3 regions of the Paenibacillus sp. 2TAB19 genome follow, and region 1 is predicted to be linked to each of the others. Evidence: predicted binding sites of a transcription regulator. Region 1 holds the regulator's gene; each other region holds the start of a gene.
The links. The regulator Rex, encoded in region 1, represses fermentation and respiration genes when NADH is low (regulators of the CRP and FNR family bind a similar motif). The targets are predictions, from matches to a motif close to TTGTGAAATATTTCACAA.
Positions count from the first base shown of each region.

Region 2: the regulator Rex is predicted to act here: its motif matches at 1,843-1,860, upstream of AB4Z33_RS05115 (formate/nitrite transporter family protein).
Region 3: the regulator Rex is predicted to act here: its motif matches at 1,809-1,826, upstream of nadA (quinolinate synthase NadA).

Region 1 covers NZ_JBFRGE010000053.1:29,435-37,866, forward strand. The annotation lists gene AB4Z33_RS21350 (acetate/propionate family kinase) at 1-898, opposite strand, end outside; gene AB4Z33_RS21355 (3-hydroxyacyl-CoA dehydrogenase family protein) at 898-1,770, opposite strand; gene AB4Z33_RS21360 (AAA family ATPase) at 1,944-3,428, opposite strand; gene AB4Z33_RS21365 (hypothetical protein) at 3,430-3,969, opposite strand; gene AB4Z33_RS21370 (cell wall elongation regulator TseB-like domain-containing protein) at 4,081-4,653, opposite strand; gene AB4Z33_RS21375 (amidohydrolase) at 4,653-5,963, opposite strand; gene AB4Z33_RS21380 (redox-sensing transcriptional repressor Rex) at 5,944-6,600, opposite strand; gene dinG (ATP-dependent DNA helicase DinG) at 6,597-8,432, opposite strand, start outside.
Region 2 covers NZ_JBFRGE010000007.1:142,455-148,139, forward strand. The annotation lists gene AB4Z33_RS05105 (NAD-dependent epimerase/dehydratase family protein) at 1-431, shown strand, start outside; gene AB4Z33_RS05110 (Crp/Fnr family transcriptional regulator) at 986-1,735, opposite strand; gene AB4Z33_RS05115 (formate/nitrite transporter family protein) at 1,937-2,725, shown strand; gene AB4Z33_RS05120 (L-lactate dehydrogenase) at 2,722-3,633, shown strand; gene AB4Z33_RS05125 (GAF domain-containing protein) at 3,729-4,181, shown strand; gene AB4Z33_RS05130 (response regulator transcription factor) at 4,195-4,848, shown strand; gene AB4Z33_RS05135 (PAS domain-containing sensor histidine kinase) at 4,841-5,685, shown strand, end outside.
Region 3 covers NZ_JBFRGE010000020.1:13,599-20,182, reverse strand. The annotation lists gene AB4Z33_RS11255 (ABC transporter permease) at 1-593, shown strand, start outside; gene AB4Z33_RS11250 (ABC transporter permease) at 595-1,557, shown strand; gene nadA (quinolinate synthase NadA) at 1,893-2,831, shown strand; gene nadB (L-aspartate oxidase) at 2,872-4,485, shown strand; gene nadC (carboxylating nicotinate-nucleotide diphosphorylase) at 4,478-5,362, shown strand; gene AB4Z33_RS11230 (type III pantothenate kinase) at 5,359-6,132, shown strand; gene hslO (Hsp33 family molecular chaperone HslO) at 6,132-6,584, shown strand, end outside.

The DNA.
Region 1 (8,432 bases):
GCTTGGCGTTTTTGTCGCCGTCCTCCATCGCCTCAGTAATCTCGCGCATGTCGCTGCTGATTCCTGATATGGCAATCATGCCGCTATGCTTATTAAGCATCGAGTTCACTTCATTCAGCGTAAGCTCTTCTTTGTTCATGACGAATGGAACGATTGCCGGATCGATATCGCCGCTGCGCGTGCCCATCATTAATCCTTCAAGCGGCGTCATCCCCATGCTCGTATCGAACGATTGACCATCCAATATAGCGGCACAACTAGCACCGTTACCGATATGGCAGGATACCATTTTCAAAGACGCAAGCGGCTTGCCCAAGTATGCGGCTGCTTGTCCGCTTACATACGAATGGGAGGTGCCGTGAAAGCCGTAACGACGAATCTTATGTCTGCGATACAACACTTTAGGAATAGGATATAAGTACGAAGTATTAGGCATCGTCTGATGGAACGCCGTATCGAATACGACGGCCTGCGGCACATGCGGCAGATTCGACTCAACAGCCGTAATCCCCATCATATGAGCCGGATTATGAAGCGGCGCCAAGTCGAATAACCTGCGAATCTCAAGCTTAACATCCTGGGTAACGAGAACCGAGCTCTTGAACACTTCACCCCCGTGTACAACACGATGCCCAACCGCATCAATCTCGTTCATACTGCCGATCACGCCATACTCTTTATTTGTCAGCATGTCGATGACCCGCTTAACCGCGGTTACGTGCTCTAGAATTTCACTTACGTCGCGAACCTCGGGCTTGCCCGCCGGCTCATGCGTCACAATCGAGGAATCCATACCGATTCGCTCCACTCTGCCGCTCGCAAGCACAGACTCATCCCTCATATCGTACAACTGATATTTTAACGACGAGCTTCCCGCATTAATGACAAGAACTTTCATTAGATTCGGTCTCCATCCTTATCGTATTTGAAAAAACCGACGCCCGACTTGGCGCCGAGATGACCTGCTCGCACCATCTTCTTGAGCACGATCGAAGGGCGATACTTCAGCTCGCCATATTCTCTGAACATCCGGTCTAGCGCAGCTAGCACCGAATCGAGACCGAACCGGTCAGCCATCTCGAATGGCCCATGCTGGAACGAATAGCCGATACGCATCGCGTTATCGATGTCTTCGGCGGAAGCGACGCCTTCTTCCAGCACATGCAGCGCTTCATTAATGAACAGGCAGATCAAGCGAGTCGTAACAAAGCCCGGCGACTCGAATACCATGATGCCTTTTTTGTGAATGATCTCATCGACAAAATGTTTCGCTCTGGAGAATGTATGCTCGGATGTCTTCAAACCGCGCACAAGCTCAACGATATCGATCTTCGATACCGGATAAATGAAGTGCATGCCGATCACGCGATCCGAATATTTCGTCACGCTGGCAAGTTCCGTTAAGCTTAGCGTAGACGTATTGCTTGCAAGAATCACGTCCGGGCCGCATATTTGGTCCAACTGCTCGAATATCGTTTTTTTGCTTTCCAAATCTTCCGTTATCGTCTCGATTACAAGTTCACATTCCGAGAGCTTGTCATAATCTGACGTTGTCTGCACGCGATTCATAATGAGCTTCCGCTCCGCCTGCGTGAGCGCCCATTTCTCGATCTGCTTATCGAGACTTAGGACGATCATTTCCATCCCATATGTCAAACGTTCTTGAGTACGCTCTACTACGATAACGTCCAAGCCATTGGCTGCAAGCATCTCTGTAATGCCTTGCCCCATCGTTCCCAGGCCGACGACACCAACTGTTTTAATCAACACTGCCCATTGCTCCTTTGAATCCGGTATACGATGCTCCCTTATAACCGGAATGCACGTTTTGAACGCATATGTAGTTCATTCTTATTATAACGAATTTCAACAAAAATAGAAGGCGGACATAGTGCCCGCCTTCAAATTGTAAGATTTGTTCTGCTATCATGCAACATATTTCGTCAAGCTGCAACTAACAATTTACGGAATTCATCGCCGCTAAGCATTTCCTCTTTCAGCAGCGTCTGAAGCGAGCTGGTGAACACGCCGCGTCTCTGTTCAAGCATCGTTTTTGTTTCCACCATCAGCTCATCCAATATCGTACGATTTATTCTTGCCCAAGCCTCGGGTGTCATCATCGAGGAATCTACGATCCCTTCCTCGGTCAGACCCGATTCCACTAACGTTTTCACGATATTCATCGCCTGCTCGAAGTCGCCTCGCGAGCCGGTGCTGCGCTCGCCATAGAACATTTCCTCGGCAGCCGCGCCGCCAAGCGCAATCATAATTTGACTGTTCAAGAACTGCGTTGTATACAAGTACCGATCCTGCTGCGGATTGTGCCGCACATAACCAAGTGCTTGTCCGCGCGGCGACAGTGCGACCTGCGATACGCTGCCGGGGCGAGTAAGCTCTGCCATAATCGCATGTCCAAGCTCATGAAGCGCCACGCGCTCTCGCTCTTCCTTTGTCGCCTCGCGGTCGGTCTTCTCGCCCATCATGACTTTATCAATCGCCATGGATAGATGACGCTCGATGATCGTTGCGCTTGATTCACGCATCGCATAGATAGCTGCTTCGTTCATCACACTTTCGAGCTGCGCCCCGGAGAAGCCGAACGACTCGGCTGCGACCTTATCCAAATCTACGGAATCATCCATAGGTTTATTATTTGCGTGGATATTTAGAATATGCAGTCTGCCCTTCTTGTCGGGAAGCTCAACGCCGATATGACGGTCGAAACGCCCTGGGCGAAGCAAGGCCGAGTCAAGCATCTCCTTGCGGTTCGTTGCCGCAATTAACAAGATGCGCGGCGATTCGTTCGGATGGATACCATCCATCTCAGTCAGCAGCTGATTGAGCGTCTGATCATACTCGCGATGCTGGCCGCCGTCTCTCTTGCCGCCGATAACCTCGATTTCATCAATAAAAATAACTGCGCTTTTTTTGCCTGCTTTCTTTGCTTTCGTCCGTGCCTCGGAGAACAAATCGCGAATACGGCCAGCACCGACACCGACATACATTTCTACGAATTCACTACCGGAAGCAGCCAAATAAATCGAATCCGTGTAGTGGGCAGCCGCTCTTGCGAGCAACGTCTTACCTGTCCCCGGCGGACCTGCCAATAAAATGCCTTTCATCGGACGTATGCCGAGCTTCGCGATCTGTTCCTGCTTGACTAGAAAATCAAGGGATTCAATAAGCTCCTGCTTCGCGCGATCTTGACCGCCAATCTGCTCGAACATAAGCGGTGCCGATTTAGTGCCGGCGCTGCGCTTCCGGCTTGATGCAGCCGTCATCCGTCCTTTGCCTCTTGCCAGATATACAAGCGCAAATCCTAATACACCAAGCATTACGATCGGAACGACATTCAAGCCAATATAAATAAAGAAAGCAATGAGTACCGGTACAACGCCGATTGCAATTTCCATCCCGTATTGGCGTATATTACGCATTTTCCCACACTCCCATCTGTGCAGGCGTTCTTGGCAATACGATAAACTTAACCGCATCATCCGTTTGCAACGTAATGTAAATGTTATTGTCGTCCATCTCGGTTTCAGCATGAATTGCAGGGTTATCGTGTCCTGCTTCTTCAAGCGCCTTAGGAATATTCGAGTAAGCTTTATTTTCCATCGCTTCCGCTACTTCGAACAGCGCTTGATACCAATAATCATCCAGCACCTTGTTCGATTCGTTAAGAACATCCAGCTTTAGTTCACGGCTGCCTATGGCGCTTTTACCATTATGATTAATCGATTGATAGATCTCGCGCAGATTCGCATCTTGCGATAACGTGACATCAATCGTTACTTGATCCTTGCTCATCTTCGGCTTTGCCGAACTCACAATTCCCGGCACGTCTGCAATCGCATCCTCAAGAGGCGCGGCAACAGCGACTTGATTATATATCGTATATCCGCCGAACAATACAGCAACGGATATAGCGGCTGTAACAATGACCGGTACGACGCTTATTTTTTTCATCTCTTTATCGCCTCCGATTTAATTGATAGATAAACCGTATATCAATCACGCTATACGAAATTATATCATATCTATCAGCAGATCGGTCGGTGTAAAAACAGGAAACGGAGCCTATTGAGGCTCCGTCTTCGCTGGCAGCTTATATTCGTTCAAAAAAGCGCCGCTCGTAAATGAATAAAAATCGTAGTAGTAATGGGTCTCGTCTGCCTTAAGCGTATAAAAGATTTCCCATACCGGTTTGTCGCCAAGCAGCCCAGGCTGCATTCGCTTTACAACAGCTTCAGGCTTCGCGAGGTCGAACTTGGCCCGAATGGCCTTCTTCGCCTCTGCTTCGGATGCTTTCACGACAATCGGTTCCGGTTCTTGCGTCGATGTTTCTTCGTCAGTTTCTTCGTCTACAGGTCGCGGCAGCCATACGTAGATCTGTTCGCCATCCGCATTTTTACCAGAAACAAACCAACTTACTTGATCCCAAATATGCTTGCTTATTTGATCGACTTCCGTCAATTCAGCTGCTTCTATCGCGTCGGCTTTCGCCTCCCTCTCATCCGACCAGCGAGGAGACTTGATATCCTTATAATAAATCGCTGTCGTCGTGATGATGATGAGCAGGACGGCGACGATGACAAAGATCCATCGCTGCGTAGTCATAATCGGCTGGCGTTTCTTCGTATCCGCGCGCATTAGGCTTGCAGCAAACGCTCGAAGCTCGCTTGCGCTTCGAAGCGGATTTGTTCCTCATCCAGCAATGTACTTTCACCATTTTGAACAACTTGACGTCCATCTACCCACACATGCTGCACATCGCGCCCCGAGCCGGAATAAACCAAATGCGATACGATATCTGTCAGCGGGTAGAACTGAGGCTGATCCAAATTAATCGCAATAAAGTCGGCTTTCATGCCTACACGCAAGACGCCAATCTGATCTTGCTGCCAGATCGAGCGGGCGCCGTATACCGTTCCCATACGAAGCGCTTCAACCGCAGGGATAGCTGTCGGATCGCCAGATACTCCCTTGTGCAGAAGAGCGGCAAGCTGAATTTCTTGAAACAAGTCCAGGTTATTGTTGCTCGCTACGCTATCCGTCCCAAGCGATACGGTAACGCCAGCCTTAAGAAGATCAGTCACGCGGGCAACGCCGCTCGCCAGCTTCAAGTTGCTGACCGGGTTATGGGATACCGCAACGCCGCGAGCGGCTAGCAGCTCAATCTCGGCATCGTTAAGATGAACGGCATGGGCTACAAGCGATGGCCGGGAGAAAAAGCCGTGCTTGTCCAAATGCTCAACAGGACGAAGTCCATAATCGCGAACGTTTTGCTCTACCTCAGCAATTGTCTCGGACATATGAGTATGAAGAGGCAGGTTATAGTCATGCGCCGCTTGAACGAATCGCTCTATATAATCAGGCGGACATGTATAGGGTGCATGAGGCGATATCATCGTCGTAATTCTACCGTCGGCTTTACCATTCCAATCACGAGCAAAGGCTATCGCTTCTGCCAGCTTCGCGTCTTGCACTTCCTTCTCGCACAAGCCGATAACGCCGCGCGTCAAGCAGCCCCGAATACCTGATTGCTCAACCATCATAGCGACCTGGTCCATCCGATCATACATATCGACGAACGCCGTCGTACCTGTCTTAAGCATCTCGACGATAGCGAGTGCGCTGCCCGCCTTCGTATCTTGATCGACATACTTCGCTTCCATCGGCCACATCTTCTCTTGCAGCCATACTTGCAAATTTTGATCGTCCGAATATCCGCGCAACAGCGTCATTGCCGCATGTCCGTGCGTATTAATCAATCCCGGCATAAAAGCCAGCTTGCTGCCGTCGATCTTCTGCGCATCGGCCGCAACGTCTACAGGCGCAACAGGCGCAGCTTCCCCCAAGTATGTAATACGGTCATTCGTTACGACCATATGCCCTTTAAACGTCATGCGGCTCTCATCCATCGTGACGAATAAGCCGTTCTCAATCCATAGTTGACTCATTAGCTGATTCTCCTTCTCCTGCTAAATAATAGGCCAAGCTAAGCAAATCACGCGTGAAATCGGCGTTGTGAATCCGAATGTGCTCGGGAACGCGCAGAATGGCGGGCGCGAAGTTCAATATGCCTTCGATTCCGGCTTCCACGAATTGATTCGCGACGTTCTGCGCTTCGTGGGCAGGCACGGTAATAATACCGATTCGAATACTTTGCTGGACGATAATTCGCGGCAGTTCTTCCATCGGCAGTACCTGCAGGTTGTTAATGCTCATGCCGATCTTGCTCGGATGAGCGTCGAACACGGCTGTGATTTTCATATTGTCTTTGGAATACTTATTGTAATTGCATAAAGCATGTCCTAGATTACCGGCGCCGGCGAGCGCCACGTTAATCGGTTGATCGACCTTCAGTATTTGTCTGATTTTCTCGATGAGATACAGAACGTCATAGCCGATCCCTTTGCGGCCGAACTCTCCGAAATAAGCGAGATCCTTGCGAATCTGAGCAGGATTAAGGTCGAGCTTAACGCCCAATTCCTGAGATGAAACGGTTTGAACTTCACGAGTGTGCAGCTCGTTCAACACTTGAAGATAGATAGGCAGCCGTCTAACGACAGCTTCTGATATTTTCGTCTGCTTCAACCTTTCTCCTCCTCTGATATCGCTGTTTTTTGCTCATTCGAATCCTTCTTATCTGTTGCACTTACGCTGCTGCTTAGCCACTCTCGCATGCGCAGCACCATTTGCTCCGTATGCATCGTCTCGATCTTCGGGCCTGGTAAGGAATACAGGAAATGCTTGCCGTAATACGCATCGATGATCCGCGTATCGTAGATGATGACAATGCCTTTGTCTTGCGATGTTCGCACGAGCCTTCCGAATCCTTGCTTGAATCGGATGACGGCTTGCGGTATGGACAGCTTCATGAACGGATTTTGCTTCTGCCTGAGCAGCAGCTCTGACTTAGCCTCCGCAAGCGGATGGTTAGGCGGCTGGAACGGCAAGCGTACAATGGCTAGACAGATGAGCGCTTCCCCGGGAATATCTACCCCTTCCCAGAAGCTGCTCGTCCCAAGCAGAACCGATTCGGGCTGCTGCCGGAAACGTCTCGTCAGCTTCGTCCGGTTGCCGCTGTCGATGCCTTGGCCGAGCACTTGTATGCCGGACTCAGACAAACGCTCCTTAAGCGGCTCATACACTTGCTTCAGCATCTTATACGATGTGAATAATACAAGCATTCTTCCCTTCGTTTCCTTCGCCGATGCCGCCAATGATTCCGTCAACATATCTAAGTAGGCTTGATCCACATAGGAGCCTTTCAATACCGGGAAGTTGCGTGGGATGACGACGAGCGCCTGCTCCCGATAATTGAACGGCGACGGCAATTGTACGGTCTTAAGCCGGCCTTGCTCCTCGTACCCTGTAAGTCCTAGCTGTTCGGCCGCGTATTGGAACGACTTCTGTACCGATAAGGTAGCCGAAGTCATGACAATGCTGTCTTTGACATCGAAGAAATATTTCTGAAGCTGCTCGCTCACATCTACCGGTGCTGCATACAAATGAACCGAACGATAACGATAGGCGCTGCTCGCCTCAATCCAGAATACTGACGCTGCCTGCTCCAGCTTGATGAAAATATGCAATTCATCTTTTACGCGGGTCAAATCCCTTAAAGCACCGTTAAGATCCGTAATGGCGGCTTGAATCGTTGAATCATCCACACGATCCTTAATATCATTAACCATCTTGTCCAACGTTCGAATAATCCGATTCAGCTCCGTATGCACATTACCTTCAGTCGTAACGGCGTCGTCCCACCCGGCTGGCAGCTCGCCGATCTTCAATCGGCACACCGCTTGCCCGGCTTCGCCTGAAGCAAGCTCATTCGATATCGAGGTAAAGCTATAGAACATTTCGAATAGTTTATCCCAATGTTCTTTAATATCGTTAAATATAGGGATGACCGTATCGATTGTCTCAAGCCAAGCTGATTGATGCGCATCATCCTCGTATTGCAGCTTAATTCTAAGCGCTGGAAGCAAGCCAGACCTGGCGTCCTTATAGAGACGCTGTACGGCCTGATTGAACGAGAAATAGCTGACCTGCATGCCAAGATGCTTGCCCGCGACCTCTTCCACATGATGCGCTTCATCTATAATAAGATGGCTGTAGGTTGGAAGCAAACGATGGTCCGCCTGGATATCGGTGAATAACATCGAATGATTAGTTACACATACATCTGCGATGTTCGATTCCTGCTTGGCACGGTGATAATAACAACGTTTGAACCACGGACATGCCCGGTTGAGGCAGGAATCGGCATCGCTGGCTACGGTTGACCAGAAATCAGCGCCTTTGTTGCCGAAATTCAGCTCCTCTTGATCTCCGGTCTCCGTTTCACCAAGCCAAACGACCATTTGTGCGGCTGTAATGACATCATCTATTGGCGATACAAGATCTTTCGTATTCACTTT
Region 2 (5,685 bases), on a different contig from region 1:
AGGACAGTTACGGGTTATCCAAAATCGTTAATGAGCAAACGGCCGACATGATCCATCGCAGAACGGGCATGCAGGTGGTGTCTTTCCGACTGGGCAACGTAATAGCGCCAGAGGCATATGAGCGGTTTCCGTCCTTTATCCATGATCCCGAGCAGCGCGAGCGTATCTTGTGGAGCTATATCGATACACGGGATGCGGCGGAAGCCTGCAGGCTGGCCGTGGAAGCCGAAGGACTCGGAAGTGTGGCGCTTAATGTGGCGGCGGATGACTCCAGCATGGCGGTTTCGAGCCGCGACCTGATGGCTGCGCGTTTCCCGGAGGTCAAGGACTTCCGCAAACCGCTGGACGGTCATGAGTCGCTGCTGAGCAACGAGAAAGCCAAGCGGCTGTTGAACTGGCAACCGAAGCATGCTTGGCGCAATTATGTTTAGAGCTGAGCTTATCGTTTAACAAGAAAGGAGCAGTCGCCTAAGGCAGACTGCTCCTTTCTTGTTGTTTAGGAAATTATGGACCTCTAAGATTTGTGGATAACTTGTGGTGCGATTTGGTGCTTAAATAAATGGAAAGGGGGGTGAGCTCCTACACGGCATAAGGAGGTACGCTCCAAAGACAGCTAATCCGCTATAGTGTCATTCTAGGCAACTAATTAGTCTTGTACCAAGCGAGCTGCCTGTATAGTTCGATATCAGGCAACTAAACGGGCTAGTTTGGTGAGTGGGTGGTGAATCGGCCGAATTAGTTCGATGAAAAGCAACTATCGAGCTCGCAACCGTGTGGCAACTAAGATTAGTTCGATGAAATGCACCTAATAAGCTCTGTGACCGTCGGCTAGTACGATAATCCATTTGACTACACAAAATCCAATCAAACTCCGATATCTCCTCGTTCCTAGCTCTTTGACTGTATGAAATCCATGCAAAAGGCTGCTGCACCTCGACGAGAACCGAATGAATCGACAGTCTGCAAACCCAAAGCATAATTCGCGTTAAACCCTGCATACCTCCAACGGACAGTTCTCGCATTTGCATATTTGTCTTAAATAAGCAACATCTTTGACGAATATCGTTCCATGCTCGATGCTGATCACATCCTCCTTGCGCATATCGTTCAGAAGCCTATTCACGCTTTCGCGCGTGGCTCCAATCATTTCGGCCATTTCCGAATTGTTCATTTTTTTATCGATGCGGATCATGTTCCCTTGCTGGACACCATAAGAATTGCAGAGCCTGATTAACAGCGAACATAAGGCACCGGTCTTCCCGTAGAGCATCAGATCGCGAAACTTGGATTGCGTCATGCGATGCATCACGCCCATCCATTTCATGAAGGCGATAGCGAGATCCCTATGCTGCCATAGCAGCAGCTCGAGGTCCTTCTGCTCAATAATGCCAAACTCGGCATCTTCGATGACTTCCGCATTAAAGGTTTGAGTATTCGTTTGAAAAGGATCCATCTGCCCAAACAGGTCGCCCGCGTGGTGGAGATACAAGGTCATTTTGTTGCCGCTGTCCGTCGTTTTGGTAAGCTTTACGCGTCCTTTTTTTACATAATAAAGATGGTCCGCCGCTTCCCCCTCCCAAAACAAGTACGATCCCGACATTACAGTTTTGTTGTTCATAATGCTGCTCAGTTTGCTGAAGCTGTCAGGCGAGAAGAAAGCGTCAATCCCGTTGCTCCGATTCTCCGATTCATTCCCTTTCGATGTCTCTTTTTGCGTATATGCGTTAATGGCCATTCCAGCCATCCCCTCTCCGATTGTTTCTACCCTAATTTTACCTATTGCGATGTGAGGTGAGCATCAGGGGATCTCCCTATCTTTGAGGGGGAAAATCCCTGATTTATTTGTGATCAACGTCACAGCGTGCAGAGTACAGGGAGTGTTTTAATAGATGCAGAAGCTCGGCATAAGAAATCGGCGGAAAGGATGTGGGTGTGTATGGAGCAAATTCCATTACGGCGCATCGAACAGCTGGCGCTCAAGAAATACAAACTGTTCCATTCAAGCAAACTGCGCTATCTTCTGCGATCCATGCTTGCCAGCATGTTTATCGGGTTTGGCGTAATTGTGGCCTTCAAGACAGGCAGCTTCTTTTATACGGAACATTCTCCGCTTACGTATCCGATGGCCGCGATGACCTTCGGAGCCGCCATCATTCTGATTTCCTATGGCGGAGGCGATCTGTTTACCGGCAACACGTTTTACTATACCTACGCGGCGCTTCGCCGTCAGATGAGCTGGGCCCATGTGGGGAAACTGCTGACGGCAAGCTATATCGGGAACGTCCTCGGGGCTTGCGCGTTTGCGCTGCTTATATGGGGAACGGGACTGTTTCAATCCGCTGAGGTTAACGGCTTCCTGCTAAGCGTGGTGGAAAAGAAACTGCATGCGCCGACGATGGAGCTTTTTTTCCGCGGCTTATTGTGTAACTGGCTCGTCTGTCTGGCGTTCTTCATCCCGATGTCGTTAAGAGGAGACGGTCCCAAGTTGTTCGCGATGATGCTGTTCGTCTTCTGTTTCTTCATTTCCGGATACGAGCACAGCATTGCCAATTTATGCACGTTTGCTATCGCGCTTGTCCTCAACTATCCGGACACCATCACGTTTGGCGGCATGATCCATAATCTCGTTCCGGTCACGCTTGGCAATTTGTTCGGCGGCTCGGTGTTGATGGGCGCGATGTACTATTTTGTAAATAAACCAACCGAAGAGGAGCAATCAAAATGAAAAAATCCAAAGTTGTTGTCATTGGCGTAGGTGCTGTCGGTTCCACAACCGCGTACACGCTGCTGCTGAGAAGCCGAATGGACGAACTCGTGCTTATCGATGCGAACGTGAACAAAGCAGTCGGAGACGCGCTGGATATGAACCACGGGATGCCGTTTCTCGGCCAAGCGAAAGTATGGGCGGGAAGCTATGAAGACTGTAAGGACGCGGATATCGTCATTATTACCGCTGGAGCGGCGCAAAGGCCCGGAGAGACGCGGACGGATCTGTTGAAACGCAACGCGGCGATCTACGAAAGCATTATAACGGAGGTTTTAAAATATAACTCGGACGGCATTTTGCTGATCGCAACGAATCCGGTCGATATTATGAGCTACTTTACGTGGCAAAAGTCGGGATGGCCGATCAACCGGGTTATCGGCTCGGGAACGCTACTCGACAGCGCGCGTTTCCGATATTTGATCGGGCAGCAGCTGCACATCGACCCGCGAAGCGTACACGCGCACATTATCGGCGAGCACGGCGATACCGAGCTGCCGGTATGGAGCCTCGCTAATGTGGCAGGAACGAATTTCTCGCTTAGTGACACTGCGAAGTCCGAGATTTTCGCGAATACGAGGGATGCGGCTTATCAGATCATCGAGGCCAAAGGGGCTACCTATTACGCGATCGCGCTTGCGCTGGACCGTATCGTAACCGCCATTCTTCGCGATGAATCCGCCGTGCTTAATGTATCTACGCTGCTCGACAACTACCACGGCGTGTCCGATGTGTTCATGGGCGTGCCATGCATCGTAGACCGGCAAGGGGTTAGGGAAGTGTTGGATATCCGAATTAGCGAGGAAGAGAAGGCGCTTCTCCACCGGTCCGCCAATCACTTGAAAGAGCTCATTGAAACTGTCAAATAAACGAGAATAATCGAATAGCCCCTTATCTCGCGTTTCGGATAAGGGGCTATTTCTTAATCAAATCATGTTACAATTCGTATGAAGGGTGAATAACGATGAGAAATTTTGAAGCTGACACAATAAGCCGTGCCGTTCATTATATACGAGTTACTTCATTAAGCGACTTTACGGCATTGGCTCTCCCGATCGACGATGGCAGCAAGTACCGCTGGCAATATGCGAGCGGCAATATGAATCATCGTTATCGGCACATGATCGTTAAGCGAGGCAAGGGGCTGCCAGGCATGGCCCTTCTATTAGGGCGAAGCTTGATCAAGGATATTGCATCGAAAGAAGCAAACAAACCTCGCTTCGAATGTTCATTAATGCTGGCCGAGGGCCTTCACACGGCGGCAGCTATTCCGATTCCTGATGGATTCGGGGCTGCCGGCGTTCTAATGGTTGGCGTACGTCATCCTCACAGCTATACGGATACTAATCTTATCTATCTGGAGCAGTGTGCTATCGAGCTTTCGAATCTAGTAGAGATCTCCAGATACAAAACATAATCGGAGGGGAACTATGATTAAGCTTTGCATTGTCGACGACCATGCGATGGTACGATCCGGGCTTAAAATGCTGTTGAACGAAAAAGAACGTATAACGGTTATCGGCGAGGCATCGGAAGGTGACGAAGCGATTAAGCTTGCCTTGCTGTTGAAGCCTGATGTTGTGTTAATGGATCTCAGCATGCCCCATGGCAAGGACGGCTTAACCGCGACCAAGGAACTTAAGCAGCTGCTTCCTGCTGTAGCGGTTCTCATCCTTACGATGCACGACGATGACGAGTACTTGTTCCAAGGCATTCATGCCGGCGCCTCAGGCTACATATTGAAGAGCGCTCCCCATGAAGAGCTGCTGACCGCCATTCGAACGGTAGCCGAAGGCAACGCCTATTTGTATCCGACAGCAACCAAGCGATTAATGAGTGAATATTTGGAGCGTTCCGCAGTTGGCGACAACGGAAGAGCATTGGATATGCTGTCAGACCGAGAGAAGGAAGTTGTATCTTTGGTCGCCAAAGGCTACAGCAACAAAGAAGTCGCCGAGCAGCTCGTCATTAGCATAAAGACTGTCGAATCCCACAAAGCGAATGTGATGGATAAGCTTGGATTAAAGACAAGGCCTGATTTGGTCAGGTATGCGATGAAAAAGGGGCTGTTGCACTTTGAATAATCCGGGTTGGGAGGAGAAACGTCCAGAGGTCATCGGACAGCGCATCACCGCTTTAATCGCCAAGCTGGATGAGCATATAGAGGATCCCGCCGTTAGAATAGAGCTGAAGCATGCGCTGCTTCACCTCGCAGATATCAAGCTTGCGTTAAATGAATCGTCCATCGTAGCCGTCACCGACCATAAAGGCATCATCCAATACGTAAACGATAAGTTTTGCGAAATATCAAAGTATGAACGCGAGGAACTGATGGGCAAGGATCATCGGATCATCAATTCGGGTTATCATGGCAAAACTTTCATGAACGAGCTTTGGAGATCGATTGCCTCCGGAAGCGTCTGGCGCGGCGATATTAAGAACCGGGCCAAAGACGGCAGCTATTATTGGGTGAATACGACGATCGTTCCTTTCCTTAACGCGAAAGGGAAGCCGTATCAATATTTAGCCATTCGCAACGAGGTGACCGAACTGAAGCGCGTGCAGGAGGAGCTTCAGCAGATGATGAAGCAGGTTATGATCGTTCAGGAAGAGGAACGCAGAAGATTATCCCGCGAGCTGCATGACGGTATTGGACAGAGCTTGTTCTCGCTTCTGATCGGCATGGATAAGCTGATTCAAGACGGTTCGCTAGACGACGCGGAGCGTCTTCGTACAAGCGTATCCCATCTGATGGAAGACGTCCGCAGCCTTGCTTGGGAATTGCGTCCTTCTGTGCTAGATGATCTAGGCGTAGTGCCTGCTATTCGTACGTATACGGACAATTTCACGAATCATTACGGCATTGGGGTCAAGCTAGATATCCATTTGCGCAGGCGGTTAGGACCTCAGGAAGAAACAAC
Region 3 (6,584 bases), on a different contig from region 1:
TTGTGCAGCAAGGCCAGCAGAAAACGCCGAATGTGCATGATTCTGCAAGATTGTCGATTGATTGGCTCGTTGAGCTGATGGGCAATGCCCGTATGCACTGGGGGACGTTAGTTGCGATTATTTGTGTCGTTGTGTTCTATGTCCTGTTATGGCGGACGAAGCAGGGCTACGAGCTTCGTGCGGTCGGCCACAATCCAGATGCTGCGCTGTATGCCGGCATGAACGTGAAGACCACACTTATCAAGTCGATGTTCATAAGCGGTATCTTCGCGGGACTTGGCGGCGTGTTCGAAATATTGGGCGTCTTCGGTTATCAGACGGTTATGGCCGCAACATGGGGTTATGGCTTCGACGGCATCGCGGTTGCTCTGCTTGGCGGCAATACGCCGGTTGGCGTGCTGCTCGGCGCGATCTTGTTCGGCGGCTTGTCATATGGCTCCGCTGGCATGAATTTTGGCGCTGAAGTGCCTCAGGAAATTGTGCGGATCGTGATCGGGTCGGTTATTTTCTTCGTCGCTTCCCACGGCATTGTGAAGTTTTTCTTGAAGCCGTTTTTAAGCAAACGGGCAGAAAAACGGAAGGAGGCGGTGTAGGATGAACGTTATTGAAGTACTTGGGCAACTGCTCAACATTACGCTCGTGTTCTCGACTGCACTCATCTTCACCGCCCTCGGAGGTCTTTTCTCCGAACGGTCAGGCGTCGTTAATATCGGCCTTGAGGGTCTTATGGTGTCCGGCGCCTTCGCAGCGGCAGTCGTTACCGATTATGCGATCCAAGCAGGCTTGGAAGAATCGGCTCCTTGGATCGGATTAGCCGCGGCAGCGATATATGGCGTGCTCTTCTCGCTCCTGCACGCAGTTGCAACGATTACGTTTCGCTCGGATCAGACGGTTGTCGGCGTCGTTATTAATATTTTGGCGCTCGGACTTGCCATCTATTTGACCAGAAGTCTGTACAATGATTCGGGCCAAACGACGATGCTCGACTTCGTCTTCGAGAAATGGGCAATACCAGGGTTATCGTCCATTCCGATTATCGGCAACGGATTGTTCAATTCATATCCTACTACTTATATAGCTCTTATTCTTGCGGGCATCAGTTACTTTGTACTGTTCCGCACGCCGTTCGGGCTGCGCCTGCGTGCAGTTGGCGAGCATCCGAGCTCGGCCGATACGGTAGGCATCAGCGTGACGAAGTATCGTTACATCGGCGTTATGCTGAGCGGCGCGTTAGCCGGTCTCGGCGGCGCGACAATTACGCTGACGACGACAAGCAGCTTCGCTCACAACACGATTTCCGGACAAGGCTTTATCGCTTTGGCGGCGCTCATCTTCGGCAAGTGGAATCCGCTTGGCGTAGTGGGAGCGGCGATGTTCTTCGGTTTTGCGCAAGCGCTGCGCAACTTTGCCCAGCTATTCGAATTTTCGAAGCAAATTCCGGCTGAATTTTTCTACATGCTGCCGTACGTGCTGACGCTGATCGTTCTCGCTGGCGGCATCGGCCGCTCGAATGCCCCTGCGGCGCTCGGCGAGCCGTACGATCCGGCTAGACGGTAATGAATTCGGTCCTCGATTTGTTGAAGACTGTCTCTAGATGAACCTAGAGACAGTTTTTTATTTTGGCGGTCTATAAGAGCAAATTGTACCTTGAACAAAAGTGAAAACCTCACTCGACAAAGCAATTTCAAAAATGGTTCTAGAAAAAGGCGTTTACGCATTGACAGAGCCATTTACCAAGTGTAAATTAAATCTTAATCAAATGAATTTATCCCTTTTGGTTTAAACTATAGGCAAGCGACTTTCTGAGTATGTGCATCAATTCACAAAGTAGCACTTGCCGCATATCGGAATGGGAGTTGACTCCCATCCCTCATAAGAGGAGAGGATCCACTGTGGAAGCATTAGCGCTGGAACGCAAGGCGGAACAAAACCGGGAACTGCGGGAGAGGCTGTTGCAATTAAAGAAAGAACGTAACGCCATTATTTTGGCTCATTACTATCAGCGTGATGAAATACAGGAAGTAGCCGATTTCCGCGGCGATTCGTTCCTGCTGGCACAGAAAGCGGCGCAAACCGATGCAGAAGTCATCGTATTTTGCGGCRTTCACTTCATGGGAGAAAGCGCGAAGATTCTTGCTCCTAACAAGACGGTCATCATTCCGGACGAACGCGCCGGCTGCCCAATGGCAGATATGGTTAACGTCGACGGCTTGCGCAAGCTGAAGGCTCAGCATCCGAACGCGAAGGTTGTGACATACATCAACTCGTCGGCCGAGATTAAGGCAGAGACGGATATTTGCTGTACATCGGCGAATGCGGTGAAGGTTGTTAACTCGGTAGAGGGCGATGAAGTGATCTGGGTGCCGGACAAAAACCTTGGCCATTACGTGCAACAGAATACCGACAAGAAAATGATCATTTGGGAAGGTTACTGCAACACCCATGACATGCTCACCGTCAAGGATGTTGAAGAGATGAAAGCAAAGTATCCGAATGCGCAGTTCGTCGTTCATCCGGAATGCCGTCCAGAAGTGGTAGAGCTTGGCGATTTCGTTGGAAGTACAACCGCTATCATTAAATATTGCAAAGAATCAGATTGCCAAGAGTTTATCGTTGGCACAGAGGACGGCACGGGATACCAGCTTCGACTCGACAGCCCGGGCAAGACGTTCCACTTTGCTTCGAAATATTTGGTTTGTCCGAACATGAAGGTTAATAATTTGAAGAAGCTCGTCAAAGCGCTTGAGACGATGCAACCGCAAATCTACGTACCGCCGCATATTGCGGATCAAGCCCGTTTGTCCTTGGAGCGCATGCTACTTGTAAAGTAGGATGCGCTACTCCTATGCTCAAATTCAAAGGAGCGTCATCATGATTCCTAGATACTTGGTTGATGTGCAGCTGGACGAGCTGCCTGTTGTGGATAAGGATGTCATCGTTATCGGGGCCGGCATTGCCGGTCTTTTTACCGCTATACGGTCTAGCGAGGACAACTCGGTATTGATGATTACGAAGAAGTCGCTGCTCGACAGCAATACCCGCTATGCGCAGGGAGGCATTGCCGCGGTTATATCGGACGAGGATTCGCCTGCCTATCATTTGCAAGATACGTTAATAGCTGGCGCAGGCTTATGCTCCGAAGAAGCGGTGAATGCGCTTGTCCATGAAGGGCCGCGAGGCGTGCAGAGTCTCATCTCGATGGGGACGCAGTTCGATGTGGAGAACGGCGAGTTCGCGCTCACGAAGGAAGGTGCTCATAGCCAGCGCCGTATTTTGCATGCCAATGGGGATGCGACCGGCTATGAGATTGTAAGAGCGTTGTCGGCCAATGCGGTTAACAATCCGAAGATTGAAGTATGGGACGATCACTTCGTGATCGACCTTGTGACACATGACGGCGTATGCTGCGGCGCGATCGTACAGAAGCCTAGCGGACAGCGTGTATTCGTGCGGGGCAAGGCAGTCATTCTCAGCTCGGGCGGAGCAGGCCAATTGTATCGGTATACGACGAATCCGGAAGTTGCTACAGGTGACGGTATCGCCATTGCCTATCGCGCCGGTGCCTACATTCAGGATGTAGAGTTCATTCAATTCCATCCTACCTCGCTCTGTTATCCAGGCGCGCCGCGCTTCCTCATATCGGAAGCGGTACGCGGAGAAGGGGCTTATTTGCGTAATATTAAAGGCGAGCGCTTCATGGAACGTTACCATGAGCAACTGGAACTTGCGCCGCGCGATATTGTGGCAAGAGCCATCGTCAGCGAGATGGAAGAAACGAAATCGACTTTTGTCTACATAGATATTACTCATGAGTCGCCAGAAATGGTGAAGCATCGTTTTCCTACCATATATGAATACTGTTTGAGGTATGGTCTCGACTTGACGTCAGATTGGATTCCGGTTGCGCCGGCAATGCATTATATGATGGGCGGAGTCAAAACCGATCTAAATGGGGAAACAAATATAAAGCGGCTCTTTGCCTGCGGCGAAGTATCCTCGACAGGTGTTCATGGCGCTAATCGGCTTGCCAGCAATTCGCTGTCCGAGGCGATCGTCTTCGGCCGTCGTATTGTGAAACGGATCAACGAGTTGCCGAAGAACGACGTTGTGGCTGTAATCGAGAATGAGCCGGGCCGCGTAAGCGCGCCGACACAGGCGATTGTCGAGAAAAGGCTGAAGCTGCAAAAAATTATGGTTAGGTATGCCGGCTTGCGGCGCAACGCCAAAGGCCTTGAGAAAGGAATCGAGGAGCTGAAGCGTCAGCTTCCGATCTATCAATCGGTACTAACGAAAGCGGAGGAATACGAATTCGCGAATCTGCTTACTTGCGCACTTCTTACGTCTGAGGCGGCGTTGCAGCGGCAAGAGAGCCGCGGAGCGCATTATCGTGAGGATTTCCCGCAGCGAGACGATCAGAATTGGCGCAAGCATACGGTGCTGCACCGTTTACATGGCATTACGGAGGAGCGTATTGAAGATGTATGAGTGGACGACAGGCGGATATGATGCGATCATGCGCGATCAGATTCGCGCTTGGCTTGCAGAGGATATAGGCAGCGGAGACATTACGACAGAGACGACGATCCCGCGCGGCTCGTTGTCGAAAGCTGTAATCCATGTGAAGGAGAGCGGCATTATTGCTGGTCTACCCATTGCCCGTCTCGTATTCGAGGTTGTTGATCCATCGCTTGTGTTCCAGGCCATGGCAACGGATGGCGAGCGTGTGGAGAAGGGCAAAGTTATTGCGATTGTCGAGGGCAGCACGCACAGTCTTCTTACGGGGGAGAGGCTAGCGCTCAACCTCATGCAGCGCCTATCGGGCATCGCAACGAAGACCGCTAAGTTCGTTGAGGCGCTTGCCGGCTTGCCGGTAAGACTTGTCGATACGCGCAAGACGACGCCGGGTCATCGGATGCTGGAGAAGTATGCGGTTCGGGTCGGCGGCGGTTCGAACCATCGTTTCGGGCTGTATGACGCGGTAATGATTAAAGACAATCATATCAAGGGCGCAGGAGGCATCCGAGCTGCCGTTGAAGCCGCACGGAGACAAATTCCGCATACGATGAAGATTGAAGTAGAGACCGAGTCGATGGAACAGGTGCAAGAGGCGCTTGATGTCGGCGCGGATATCATTATGCTGGACAATATGCCGAACGAGCGTATGACAGAGGCGGTTGCCCATATTAAAGCAACATCACCGCATGTTATCGTTGAAGCATCCGGCGGCGTTACGCTGGCTACCGTTCATGGCATTGCAGCCACCGGTGTCGACGTGATATCCGTTGGCGGACTGACTTATTCGTTCCAGGCGCTGGATATTAGCCTCGATCTGAATGAGAAGAAGGGCGGCGAGCGGCGTTGATTCTCGTCATCGATGTAGGGAATACAAATATCGTGCTCGGCATATACAAGGGCAAGGAGCTGCTTCATCATTGGCGGCTCAGCACGAACCGATCGGCTACGGTTGATGAGTACGGTATTAACATACACAATCTGTTTCAGTTCGCGGGCGTGAAGCTTGACCAGATGGACGGAGTTATTATCTCGTCTGTCGTTCCGCCTTTGATGCGTACGCTGGAACAGCTATGTCTCAAATATTTGCGCAAGACGCCAGTTGTTGTCGGGCCTGGAGTAAAGACGGGGCTGAACATTCGCTACGAGAATCCGCGGGAGGTCGGTGCCGACCGGATCGTGAATTCGGTAGCGGGCATCGAGAAGTATGGCACGCCGCTTATTGTGGTGGACTTCGGAACGGCGACGACGTTCGATTATATTGACGAAGCGGGCAATTACTTAGGTGGCGCGATTGTGCCGGGCATCGGGATATCAACGGAAGCGCTGTACCAGCGCGCTGCTAAGCTGCCGAGGATCGAGCTTGTGAGACCTAAGAGCGTTATTGGGCGCAATCCCGTGACGTCGATGCAGGCTGGCATTATTTTCGGCTATGCCGGGCAAGTAGACGGAATTGTGAATCGCATTCGTAAGGAATTCGGCGTATCTCCTCGCGTTGTGGCGACAGGCGGCTTGGCCGAGCTGATCGCTGCCGAATCGGAGACGATTGAAGAAGTCGATCCGCTTCTGACGCTTGAAGGGCTGCGTATTATATATGAACGCAATCAGGAGGGATCATGATGAATGAGCTGATGAAGGATGTGCTGGTGCGCGGAACGGCTTGGGATGGAAAGCTGCGCGTATTCGCAGTGCGCACGACTCAGCTTGTCGAAGAGCTGCGCAGACGGCATGCAACGTATCCAACGACGACGGCGGCGCTTGGGCGAACGCTTACGGCTGGCGCGATGATGGGTGCGATGCTGAAAGGCGAAGAGAAGCTGATTATTCAAGTGAAAGGCGACGGTCCCGTAGGCCAGATCGTCGTGGATGCTAATGCGAAGGGGCAAGTACGCGGCTATGTAGACAATCCGCAGGTGCAGCTTCCGAGCAACGCGCTCGGAAAGCTGGATGTGGCAGGCGCAGTAGGACGTAATGGTTTTATTTACGTTACTAAGGATTTGGGGCTGAAAGAGTCCTATATTGGAAGCGTACCGATTGTATCAGGCGAGCTTGGCGAAGACTTCACTTACTAC